Regions from separate parts of the Paenibacillus sp. LjRoot153 genome, predicted to be linked through region 2. Evidence: predicted binding sites of a transcription regulator. Region 2 holds the regulator's gene; each other region holds the start of a gene.
What was found. Region 2 encodes LexA, which represses DNA repair genes until DNA is damaged. Its sites were predicted from a motif close to CGAACATATGTTCG; they were not measured.
Positions count from the first base shown of each region.

Region 1: recA (recombinase RecA) is a predicted target of LexA. The motif match lies at 1,860-1,873, and genes of this name have one in related genera.
Region 3: addB (helicase-exonuclease AddAB subunit AddB) is a predicted target of LexA. The motif match lies at 1,740-1,753, and genes of this name have one in related genera.

Region 1 is NZ_CAXUQH020000001.1:3,848,945-3,853,214, reverse strand. It holds gene ACSQ8P_RS16360 (regulatory protein RecX) at 1-671, opposite strand, end outside; gene recA (recombinase RecA) at 747-1,790, opposite strand; gene ACSQ8P_RS16350 (competence/damage-inducible protein A) at 1,960-3,210, opposite strand; gene pgsA (CDP-diacylglycerol--glycerol-3-phosphate 3-phosphatidyltransferase) at 3,296-3,880, opposite strand; gene rimO (30S ribosomal protein S12 methylthiotransferase RimO) at 3,877-4,270, opposite strand, start outside.
Region 2 is NZ_CAXUQH020000001.1:4,830,760-4,835,029, forward strand. It holds gene ACSQ8P_RS20925 (HAD family hydrolase) at 1-683, opposite strand, end outside; gene ACSQ8P_RS20930 (DUF896 domain-containing protein) at 725-910, opposite strand; gene ACSQ8P_RS20935 (LysM peptidoglycan-binding domain-containing protein) at 1,055-1,450, opposite strand; gene lexA (transcriptional repressor LexA) at 1,601-2,218, shown strand; gene ACSQ8P_RS20945 (aminopeptidase) at 2,287-3,525, opposite strand; gene glnA (type I glutamate--ammonia ligase) at 3,618-4,270, opposite strand, start outside.
Region 3 is NZ_CAXUQH020000001.1:3,466,219-3,470,488, reverse strand. It holds gene addB (helicase-exonuclease AddAB subunit AddB) at 1-1,593, opposite strand, end outside; gene ACSQ8P_RS14460 (class I SAM-dependent rRNA methyltransferase) at 1,908-3,281, opposite strand; gene ACSQ8P_RS14455 (Na/Pi cotransporter family protein) at 3,401-4,270, shown strand, end outside.

The DNA of each region.
Region 1 (4,270 bases), 980 kb from region 2:
TCCGAAAATGCCATTTCTTCCTCATCCGTTTCATTGCTTATGAGCCCCAAGACCTTAGTAACAGTGGCACCAGTGTAACCTCTTCGCATTAGAAATGCCGCAGTCTTCCGCTTTCTATCCATCAGTTTTCCTGAGGTTTGTTTCCATTTCGTTCTCGCTATTTTTAGTGCTCCCTCGTACTCATCTTCCGGATTTATCGACTCCATGGTACTTTTCACCACATCTTGATGAATCCCTTTTTGTTGAAGTTCTTGTCGAATCAGATTCCGTCCTTTGCGTTGAGAAATTACCCTATTGTCCGTCCACATCTTAGCGAATTCTTCGTCATTGATGTATTTATTTTCAATAAGCTTATCACTCGCCCAATCTATAATAGGCGCTTCAAAACCCTTCTCTTTCAATTTACGTTTCACCTCTGAGAGGGAATGGGGACGCCTTCCTACCATGTGAAGGGCCTTCACATAGGCCATATTTCGCTCTTCATCTAAAATGATAGCTTCAATCGCTTTCTGATATAGGGATTCCCCTTTGTTCAAACGGTGCTTGATCAGAATATCTTCATGAACAGAAAAAGCGTATTCCTCATTCAGATAAATGTTATAGCGATGTCTTCCTTGTTTTTGTTTTTCCACTTTGGTTATTACCTGTAATTCTTCCTCTTCATGATTCATCTCAACAATCCCCCAAATGGAGAAAAAGCACCCCAACACAAGGTTAAGGTGCTTCATCCATCCTATTTTTCAAACCTATTCAAAAGCTGTTTCCAACTCGTCTTCTTCTTCATCCGTGTTCGGACCAACTACTTTAATCAAGTTGCTATTTTCTCTAATTCTTAGTTCAATCGTTTCCGAGATCGCTTTGTTATCTTTCAAGAATTGTTTAGCGTTCTCACGTCCTTGACCAAGACGCTCACCTTCATAAGAATACCAAGCGCCGCTCTTATTTACGATATCCAACTCAGTTCCGATATCAATAATGCTACCCTCGCGTGAGATACCTTCACCGTACATAATATCGACTTCAGCTTGTTTAAATGGAGGTGCTACTTTATTCTTAACGACCTTAATTCTCGTACGGTTACCAACCATGTCGTTACCTTGTTTGATAGTCTCAATACGACGAACATCCAAACGAACTGAAGAGTAGAACTTCAATGCACGACCACCCGGAGTCGTCTCAGGGTTACCGAACATAACGCCAACCTTTTCACGTAATTGGTTGATGAAGATAGCGATAACTTTCGATTTATTGATTGCACCAGACAGCTTACGAAGCGCTTGTGACATCAAACGTGCTTGAAGACCTACGTGAGAATCCCCCATGTCGCCTTCAATTTCCGCTTTCGGTACTAATGCTGCAACGGAGTCGATAACAATAATATCTACCGCGCCACTACGAACTAGTGCTTCTGCGATCTCAAGCGCTTGCTCACCCGTATCTGGCTGGGAAAGTAACAGTTCATCTATATTAATACCAAGCTTGCTTGCATAAGAAGGATCCAACGCATGCTCCGCATCGATAAAGGCAGCTTGTCCGCCCACTCTTTGTACTTCAGCAATCGCGTGTAAAGCTACAGTTGTTTTACCTGATGACTCTGGTCCGTAAACTTCAATAATTCTTCCGCGTGGGAATCCACCTATTCCAAGTGCGATATCCAGAGCAAGCGCGCCCGAAGAAATCGTTTCAACTTGCATATGTGTAGATTCTCCAAGTTTCATAATGGAGCCTTTTCCGAACTGTTTCTCAATTTGACGTAATGCATTATCTAGCGCGGCACGACGATCTGACAAAACAACCACTTCCTTCTATCATTATAGGTATATGATAACTTGTTTTGGCATGTTTGCCAAGCATTTTTTCGAACATACATTCGTTTTTTTGCGAACAAACAAAAAACCGTAACAAAGTTATCGCTTTGCTACGGTTCTTCCGTTAACTAACTCTGATTATAGAGGATTTCTAGCTTTCTTTCAACTGTTTCCACAATTGATAGAGTGCACGCTTAGCAGCCCTATGTTTAATTGACTCTCTATTGCCTGATAGTTGGAGAGTAAATACTTCCGTCTTCGCATGCTTTTGTGCGAATCCAACGTAGACAAGACCTACAGGCTTCCCTTCAGACGGGCTTGGACCCGCCACACCGGTCACCGAGATGCCAAAGTCACTACCAGTCTTAACAAGCAACTGTTCGGCTAAAATGACAGCTGTTTCGCTGCTAACAGCTCCTGGGGCACCTTCCCCCTCCAATATCTCCATCGGCACGCCTAACAACTTATGCTTTAAAGCATTCGAGTAAACGATGATACCGCCTAGAAATGATTCTGAGCTACCTGGTACTGCCGTTATTAAATCACTGAGTAAACCTCCCGTACAACTTTCAGCAACCGCCAGTGTCTTCTTACTTCCTGCTAGTAACTGCAAAACAGTAGTCTCGATAGGGACGTCCTTAACGGCATAAAGATACTCACCAAGTCGATTCGTAATTTCAGCCTCCGTAGCTTGTAACTTCAATTCGCCTTCTACTTCCGTATTTGCACGCGTTGTTAAACGAATAGTTACTTCACCTTCTTTGGCGTAAGGGGCAATTGTCGGGTCGGTTTGCGCTTGAATCAAATCTAACAGCTGATGCTCCAAATTGGACTCACCTATACCTGCAAACTTCAACATTTTCGAATAAAGCGGAACTTCATCTGTCATTCGTAATTGAAGCCACGGCACCGCATATTTTGTAAACATTGGTTTCATTTCTTTAGGCGGTCCTGGTAAAAGCACGAAATGTACCCCCTCGAATGTGAGCGCATTTCCCACTGCCAAACCAGTCTCATTACGTAAGGGATCGCTGCCTTCTAGCATAAGTGCTTGGCGCCGATTACTTTCCACCATATGAATCCCTCTTGAAGCAAACATCGCAGATATGGCCTCCATCGAAGGCTCGTGAAGCACCAAATGACGTCCCGTCAGTGTAGCTAATACTTCCTTAGTCAGATCATCCTGCGTTGGTCCTAGTCCTCCTGTACAAATCACGACATCAGCTCGTGATGCAGCTAATCGAAGACTGTCTAACAAGCGCTGTTCATTATCCCCAACGACAGTTTGAAAGTAAATATCAATCCCTAGTGCTGCACATTCTCTAGAAATAAACTGCGCATTGGTGTTCACGATTTGACCAAGCAGCAACTCTGTTCCTACCGCAATGATTTCTGCTTTCATCTACGAAACCCTCCTTAAAATGAGAAAACCTCTAACGTGATCGCTCGTTATTGATCGACCGCGTTTAGAGGTAAGTTACATGTAACTATGACTTTTCCGAAAAATCTATGACGTGTTTATTTTTAACGAAATATTCCACACCTGAATAAACGGTAATAATTGCTGCAGCCCAACTAGCTATAACATCAAAGGGAAAATCTAGAAACGTAAATGGAAAATTATTAATTAGCAGTGCAATGATGGCTGTAATCTGAGCCGCCGTCTTCGCCTTACCCCATTTGCTGGCCGCCATGACAGTACCCTCTAAGAGAGCAATTTGACGAAGTCCAGTCACTGCCCATTCTCTGCTAATAATGACAATAACAATCCAAGCATCAACTTTATCCATTTCTACTAGTGAAACAAGTACAGCGGTAACAAGCAGCTTGTCTGCCAAAGGATCCAAAAGCTTGCCCAAATTCGTAACAAGATTACGTTTCCTAGCAATGTAACCATCTAAGCTATCGGTACTCGCAGCAATAATAAAAATTAAAGCAGCAATAATTTGATTATACGTTATGCTAAACTCCTCTATCCGTATTTGAGGAAATTTTACCTTAATCAACAAAAAGAACATGATGATCGGTACTAATAAAATTCTCGCTACGGTGATGCGGTTAGCTAAGTTCATGCAATTACCTCCCCGGATAAGTCAAACTCGTAGGAGTGGGTAACACGAACCTTCGCAAGTTCACCAATGTTCAATTTCGCATTCGAAACGAATACTTCACCATCAATTTCTGGTGCGTCGAATTGGGAACGACCGATATAAACATCGCTTCTTCCATCGTATCTTTCAATAAGCACGTCGATTTCTTGTCCAATTCGGCGACCGCCGCGGATATTCGAAATTTCACGTTGAATTTCCATTATCGCATTAGCACGGTATTCTTTCACATCATCCGGAACTTGATCCGGCAGTCTTGCTGCAGGCGTATCATCTTCCATGGAGTATGCAAACACACCAAGGCGATCGAACTGAACATCACGCACGAATTGTTTCAAGTTCTCAAAATCTTGT
Region 2 (4,270 bases):
CCAATGCTTCCTGACCCCAAAATATCTGTCGTCAGTTTGTCCCCGATCATGATGCCTTCCTCCGCATTAATCTCAAGTAGACCCAATGCATAATTGAAGATAGCTGCTGCAGGCTTCCCTTGACCAAACTCACCAGAAATCACGATGTGATCAAAGTATGAAGCAATCTCAGGAACCCCTGCTAATTTCTCTTTTTGTAAGTCAGGTGAACCATTTGTTAAAAGAAGTAGCTTGTAATTCCCTTTCAACGCATCTAGTACGCGGAAGGTTTCTTCATATACATAGGGACGACTGCGGCGCTCAGCTGCAAACAATTCACCCAGCTTGTACCCCAACTCACGATCTTCAATCCCTAATCCTGCAAGCCCTCTAGTCCAAGATTCTGTGCGATAGCCAGGAGCTAGCTTCTCTAACTTGCGGAAGTTTTCGTCCTCGCCTTGCGTGAAGTTAGCCCATAGTCCTTCAAACGGGTTAATCCCAATCATTTTGGTAAATGGGAACGTCTCAAAGGATTCATATAAACTCCTAGCTTCTTTACGAACAGATGCTTCTAATTCCACTGGGTTCAAGCCATTGACTTGCTTCGCCGCTTCTGCACATGTGGCAGCAAAAGCTTCCTCCACACTACGATCATCCCATAACAGCGTATCATCCAAATCAAATAGCACAGCTTTCAACGTCATCATTCATTTCCCCTTTGAATGTAGTATCTATTGTAGTAGGCTTATTTCTCTTCGTCAGTAAACTTAATGGAATCTAGTTGGACCTTCAGGTTACCCCTGAATGCATTAATATAGATTTTCCTTAGCTCATTTCGCTCATCGATCTCTGTATCTGTTAGGCCAACTGTCTTCGCCTTTCGAGCAAGTTCATTGATTCGCTCAATCGTCTTATCCATGCTGTCACTCATTGTAATCCTCCCAGTCAAAATTTCAATATGAGTACTACTTTGCCATCCCCGATTAGGATTGTCAAGGATACAACGCAAAGAGACATAGCAACTGACGGCTATGTCTCGAACAAACATCTATATAGTGAAACTTATATTAGATCATTAAGGAAGTAATAGAACTTGCCCCTCTTGTAATGAACTGCTCGTTAAGTGATTGAAAGCTTTTAATTTCTCGACGTAAGAACGTGTGTTCTCACCCTTCTTTTTGTGAGTGTCTGCGATCCCCCAAAGCGTATCACCACTTTGAATAACAATCTTCTCGTGTTGGTTAGATTTCGCTGACGGTTGCACGGAAGTGATCGGTGTTGACACGGTAACAGTCCCCTCACCTGCATAGGCTTGTACGATCGCACCAAACGAAAACACAGTTCCAAGAATTACTGCTATCACTAAGAAACGAAGTAGTAGCTTCGCATAACCCCGTTTAATCGTCATCCCTTTGGATGCATGAGCAGTACCTTGAAGTGTTGTTCTTCCATTCGATTGTGAATAAGCCATATACATAAAATCATCCCCCAAACATTTGTTCTGATATCAGAATAACACGAACACATGTTTGAGTCAATCATTTCTCGAACTTATGTTTGTACGAACTCGGGTTCTATGTTATACTTTGGGTAATGATTCCCAGTATTGGAGTGATATCTTATGAGTAAAATTTCGCAGCGTCAACAAGCAATAATGGAATTCATTAAGAACGAAGTGAAAGATAAAGGCTACCCGCCTTCCGTTCGAGAAATCGGCGAAGCTGTTGGACTAGCTTCCAGTTCTACCGTACATGGCCATTTGGAACGTCTTGAGAAAAAAGGCATGATTCGTCGAGATCCTACCAAACCGCGTGCAATTGAAATTCTAGGGCTTGATGGTGCCGAATCCCAATTCGCTGTATCCGTCGCTCGTGTTCCCCTTGTTGGTAAAGTAACGGCTGGTGTTCCTATCACGGCCACTGAGAATATCGAAGATTATTTCCCTCTTCCTTCAAGTATGGTTGGTGACAACAACGTGTTCATGCTTAGCATTATGGGTGACAGTATGATTGAAGCTGGTATTTATAATGGCGACTATGTCATCGTTAAACAGCAGCAAACGGCGAATAACGGCGATATCGTTGTCGCGATGACGGAAGATGATGAAGCTACTGTAAAGCGTTTCTATAAGGAGAAGGATCACATTCGCCTTCAACCGGAGAATTCCGCTTTGCAACCCATTCTATTGAAGAATGTAACTATCCTTGGACGGGTAATTGGCTTATTCCGGGATATGTAAAGACGGTAGATACCAAAAAAGCAAGGCTCCCAAAGTGAACTTACACTTGAGAGCCTTGCTTTTCACATTTAAAACGTCAATACCCAGTTCCCCGCACGGAAGATCGGTTCAATCGTGCCATCAGCTAGTTCCCCATCGATTTCAAGCTCCGCAGAACCAATCATGAAGTCCACATGAATCAAGGAGCTATTCCCTCCTCGAGCCATCAACTCAGCATTCGACAACTTGGTACCATCCTTCAAATTAATCGGATAACAGCTACCCAACGCTAAATGACAGGATGCATTCTCATCAATGCCCGTATTGTAGAAAATACGATTTAAATTGGAAATCGGAGAATCGAACGGCACGAGTGCAACCTCACCTAAATAACGCGCCCCTTCATCCATATCCAGTAAACGTGCCAAATGGTCATAACCAACCTCTGCTTGGAAGTCCACAACCTTACCCGCTTCGAACGTGAAGGTAAACCGATCAACTAATGCGCCATTAATATTCAAAGGCATTGTACTCGCTACCTTACCACTAACACCTGTTCGGTTTGGTATGGTGAACACTTCTTCCGTCGGCATATTCGCTACATACCGGATACCCCGAGCATTCTCATTATCCCCGCCCAGCCAAATATGTCCTTCCGGCAGTTCGACACGCAAATCCGTACCTGTTGCTCGATAACGCAGAGCTTTATAGCTTCTTTCATTCAATAAACTATGCGTTGCACTCAGCGTATCCAAATGTGACTGCCAAGCTGCTACGGGATTCTCTTCATAAACACGGTTGACTTGGAAAATGGCATCCCACATCGCAGGAATACGCTGCTCCTCCGGCAGATCCGCATAGACAATCGAAGCCCAAGCTTCTGTTGGTGCTTTAATTAAACACCAGCTAAACTCACCTGTACGCACATATTGCTGATACTTGGCTCTTGCCGTTGAAGCGGCTTTCGATGCCCGCGAAATTAAACTAGCATCAATACCATCGTACAAATTCGGATTCGGTACCTTAATGTTCAATAAGGCTCCTCCGTTTTCAACAAAGCGTTCGAGCATCGTCGTATACCACTCCGGGTAGTAGTCCATTGAATCTTCTTGACCATAATCAAATTTATTCCGAGTAACGACATCATCCTGCCAATGCACATGGACAAAATTTGCGCCAGCCTCATACGCTTTCTGAACGATTAATCTCGTTAAATCCAATGTTTCAATGGGAGCTTCAACCAGCAAATCTTGACCTTTATTCAAGTTAACCCCTATTCGAATCACTAACTCTGCATACTTTTCTAAATTTCGATTGAAATTGTCCATAGTTCAATTCTTCTCCTTCGCATTAAAAAGCCCATCAGGCTCTCATAAACGAGGCTGACGGGCTCTAATTATCTAATTGTATGAATCAAAACCTAGTACAGGGATAGATATTGATCTCTTTCCCATTGGTGAACTTGTGTACGGTACATGTCCCACTCAATTTCTTTCAACTCATAGAAATGAGCAAGAGCATGCTCACCTAGCGTGTCGCAAACAACATCATCACGAAGTAATTCGTCTAATGCTTGTTTCAAGTTAAGCGGCAAGCTTGGAATACCTTCGCTCTCACGCTCTTCTTCCGTCATCACATAAATGTTGCGATCTGTTGGCGGAGGAAGCTGCATTTTGTTCTTAATGCCATCCAAACCAGCTGCTAACATAACTGCCAAAGCTAGGTAAGGATTCGCTGCTGGATCCGGGTTACGAACTTCAACACGTGTACTTAGACCGCGGGAAGCTGGAATCCGAATCATCGGACTGCGGTTACTAGCGGACCAAGCTACATAGCAAGGTGCTTCATAACCAGGAACTAGACGTTTGTATGAGTTAACGGTTGGGTTCGTAATTGCAGCGAAAGAACGCGCATGACGAAGTACACCAGCCATATATTGTCTTGCAACCGTGCTCAAGCCTAATTTGTCGCTCTCATCGTAGAACGCATTCGTTTCACCTTTGAACAAGGATTGGTGACAGTGCATACCAGATCCATTCATTCCGAACAACGGCTTCGGCATAAATGTAGCAT
Region 3 (4,270 bases), 1.4 Mb from region 2:
CGTCCATGCTTCTAATTTCTCTGGCGCTTGAACGGTTACCAATAACTCATAAACCGCTTCGACCTGAGCTTTGACCGTACGTGCTTGTGAAAGGCGATTGGATAACGCCAGCAATGGACCGACGACCCACGATTTGCTCGTATTTAACGCTTGAAGCTCCGCTGTTTGTTCATTTACAAGATCTTCTGCTTGCTCCAAATTGGCACGAAATTTATACGTCCATGGCTTGCCATCCGTCCATCTATAGCCTTGAATCCCGAATGCAAGCACATAATTCTCTAATTTATCTAGCTCAGTCCTTTGAGTTGTCGCTCCCGGAGGCAGCAGTAAATCCGTTTTGATACAACGAAATACCGCATCGTAATGCCAATTATGCTGAATAACCTCGAGTGCTGAGCGAATGAATTCCACGAGTGGATGATGAAGCACCGAACGCTTCTGATCGAAAAAGTGTGGGATCTCATAATCCGTAAGCACCATGTTTAACAGATCCTGGTACCCTTCCATATTTCGCACCATGATGGCCATTTCACGCCACCGCACACCATGCTCTCGAACCAGCTGAAGCATGTCACGCACTGCGCCTTCAACTTCCGCACGACGATGAACGGCTTCCCTAATAACGAGCTGGTCGGCGATTTTCTCTCCAGGAGAAGGCTTATATTTAGGCGCTCCGCCACCTATTCGGCGATCAAAATTTTGCTCCAAATAGGAAAGCGCAGGACTATCCTCATATCTAGGCGAACGCTCTTGAGCGAGATGAAGAACTTCAGCCGTACCAAGACCTAGCTGCCAAATCATATCCTGCAAACGTACCATCGTCGTAGCTGTAGGATGAAATAAATCCAATTCATCCGGGGTATCCCCCGCCTGTAGTTCGCGATCCAGACATAACGTAATTGTCACTTGCTTACAAGCAGCAAATAGCGCACCAAGCACCTTGAATTCTTGAGGAGTAAAGCCATGAAACCCATCAATCCAAAGTGACGCTGAACGCAAATAATCTGAGTTAGGTACTTGTTCTGCGAGCAGTGTGAGGTAATCTTCGCCGTCCAAATACTGCCTTGCAAGCTCTGCCTCAAATTGGCGGTACACGAGTTGGATATCATGCATTTTGTCACGCAGCAAGCCGTGTTCTCCAAGGGTAGTCACTCGTTTATTCTCATGCGTTTCCAGCTGTTCCGCCGTCACGCAATAACGTTTCATTTCCGTAAAAAGCTGATTCAGTCGATCAACAAAACCCATTTGCTCAGCAGAATGACCAAAAAGTCGGAGTTTATCCTTATATTTATGTAAAATGCTCGTTAACAGCAATTTCTTGCCAGTATCATCAATCGGCAGACGTGCTGTCCCGCCTTCTTCTTGCATGACACGCCAGGCTAAACGGTGGAAACTTAATACTTGCGCGCGGATCATCCCTCGAATATTTGGATCCGAAACCAGCGCATGCTCAGCTTGAAATGTGGCTTGTTCAGGGACGAGCAAAATCAACGGATCACCTTCAGGGGCCGATGCTAGCTGCTCTTTCATTTCAGTCAGACAACGTTCACTCTTGCCGCTTCCGGCTCTACCAATCACGAATCGAATGGACATTCAAGGCCTCCTAACACTTTCCGTCGGAAAGCTTGCTTCGTAAGCAATTCTCGTTTTCTATCTCTCTATTCTATCATATTTCTAGTGATGAGTCGGCGTGGTAGATGATGGAGGGGGAACTGAGGGGTTCAATCGGGATTAATATACGAACATATATTCTATTAGTATAGCATGGAAAGCAAAAAACAAAAAGGCATTCGCTATGAAAACTATCTAATACACGACTTTCAAGTACCAGCCCCCTCACACCAACACCCGTAAACACAACAAAAAAAGCAAAGCCAGATTAACCGGCTTCGCTCACTTAAATCAGCTTATTTGCTGCGCACTTCAAAAATTGCAAACTTCAAATAATGTCCTTCATCCACGCCAAGAATACGCGGGTGATCCATCCCTGCTCCACGGAACTCAATTAAGCGTAACAGCTTACCCGCATCGGTTGCAGCCGCATGAATCGTTTCAAGGAATAACTCTGGATGCATGTGGTACGAACAGCTTGCTGTGACGAGATAACCGCCTTCATTCACAAGTTTCATTCCATGCAAATTGATATCCTTATAGCCGCGGCAAGCTCCTTCCACCGCACTTTTCGTCTTGGCAAAGGCAGGTGGATCGAGAATAACGACGTCCCAAGTACGCCCACCAGTACCTACAGGCTTCGAGGTGTCTACTTTGGCTTGTCCTGCCGCACCAGCCACAGAACGAAGCTTGCGCTTATCCAAGCCCTTCACTTGCGTACGTAAGTACTCGAAGGCATCCGCGACAACGAATTCGACGCGATCCTCGAAGCCATTCAAAGCAACGTTCGTACGTGCACTTTCAATCGCATGCTCGGAGATATCGAGACACGTTACTTTTTTCGCTCCGAATTGACAAGCATTCAGTGTAAAGCTTCCTGTATGAGAGAAACACTCCAGCACAGAAGCGCCATCCCACAGAGGGAACGTTACTACTTTGCCATTCGCGTTCACAGGGAGCATTTGCGTTACGCCATTCTCTTCGATTTCCGTCAAATTGATTCCGCTGCGGTGACCCCAGCCAGTCATCAACGGAGCTATGGCCGCGCGATTCTCACGTTGGTCGAAGAAGTAACCTGTCTTCTGACCTTCTTCAATATCGACGCGAATACGAAGACCATTTTCCAAAATATCAACATGCTTCGCACAATCGCCATACAGAAGTCCCTTCGTCTGCTTCAGACCTTCCAGTTCACGAATGGAAACGTCACTTCGCTCATAGATCCCGACTGGCTTCATAACTTGTACCAGCGCTTCAACGATATTGTCTCGGCAGAGGTCCATCCCCAAGGTCAAAAGCTGAACAACCAGTGTGTTCTCGAATTTATCAACAATTAGTCCTGGCAGGAAATCAGCTTCTCCATATACCAACCGATAAGACTGCGCTCCTTTCACAAAGCGCTGACGATGTAGGAAACAACGTGTAAAACGTTCGACGAAAAACTCCGTCGTCATCGCTTCAATCGGGCTATACGATACAATACGTACCGTAAGCTGTGAAGCTTCGTTGTAATAGCCGGTTGCTAGATATTTGCCTAGGTGGTTCTGAACGGATACAAGCTGTCCAGGCACAATTTCCCCATCCGTGCGCTCAATTTCACTCTTATACACCCATGGATGTCCTTGCTCCAAGCGGGGTTTGCGTTTCTTATGTAAAAATACTGCTGCCATTGTTTTAGCCGTCCTTTGCGTGAAACCGTTCACCTATACCATCTGGCTTGTCATGCTTGTCTTTACGGTCACATATATTGGTTGAAAACGTCGTACGCACACGAAAAGGAGATCCTCTCATGATTCATGCTATTATTCTGCCTGTTGCTACAGGCTTTATCTTATTTCTGCTCGGGATGAAGCTCATGGAAACCTCGCTTCAAACCTGGGCTGGCCCCCGCCTCCAGCTGTGGCTGGAGCGGTTTACCCGAACACCGGTGCGCGGTCTCATCACCGGCACCGTGCTCACCGCGGCGCTGCAGAGCAGCACCGCAATCACAGTCATCGCCATCGGCCTCGTCGGCGCTGGCGTCCTCTCCTTCCCGAGAACACTTGGCGTGATTCTCGGAACGAACATCGGCACGTGCCTCACCACTGAGTTGATCGGGCTCAGCTTGGGTGGCATCGGCGTGCCGATCCTAATCGCCAGCGCCAGCGTGTGGCTGGCGAGCTGGCTGGCTGGGCCGCTGCCTCAGGCAAGCGAGCCCCGCTCCAACGCCGCGCAAGCAGGCGCGGCACTACCGCAGACCGCCGCACATGACGGCAGTCGCCAATGGCTGCGCAGCGTCCGCTACGGCTCGCTCGCGGCGGCTGGCTTCTCTCTCGTGCTGCTCGGCATCGAGATCATGCAAACCATCGGGCCTGCGCTGCAGTCCCGCGGTCTGTTCGCCTGGTTCGTACATCAGGCGCAAACGAGCCTGCTCTGGGGCATCCTCGCAGGCGCAGCGGTGACCGCGCTCGTGCATAGCAGCGCAGCCGTCATCGCGATGGCGATGAGCCTCGCCGCCACCGGGGCGATCCCCGTCGAGCTCGGGGTTGCTATTACTATTGGTGCCAACGTCGGCACCTGTGTCACTGCAGTGATCGCAGGCATGAGCAGCTCACGCGCCGGGCGTTATGTAGCCTGGTCACATGTGCTGCTGAATGTCGGAGGTGCGATCCTCTTTTAC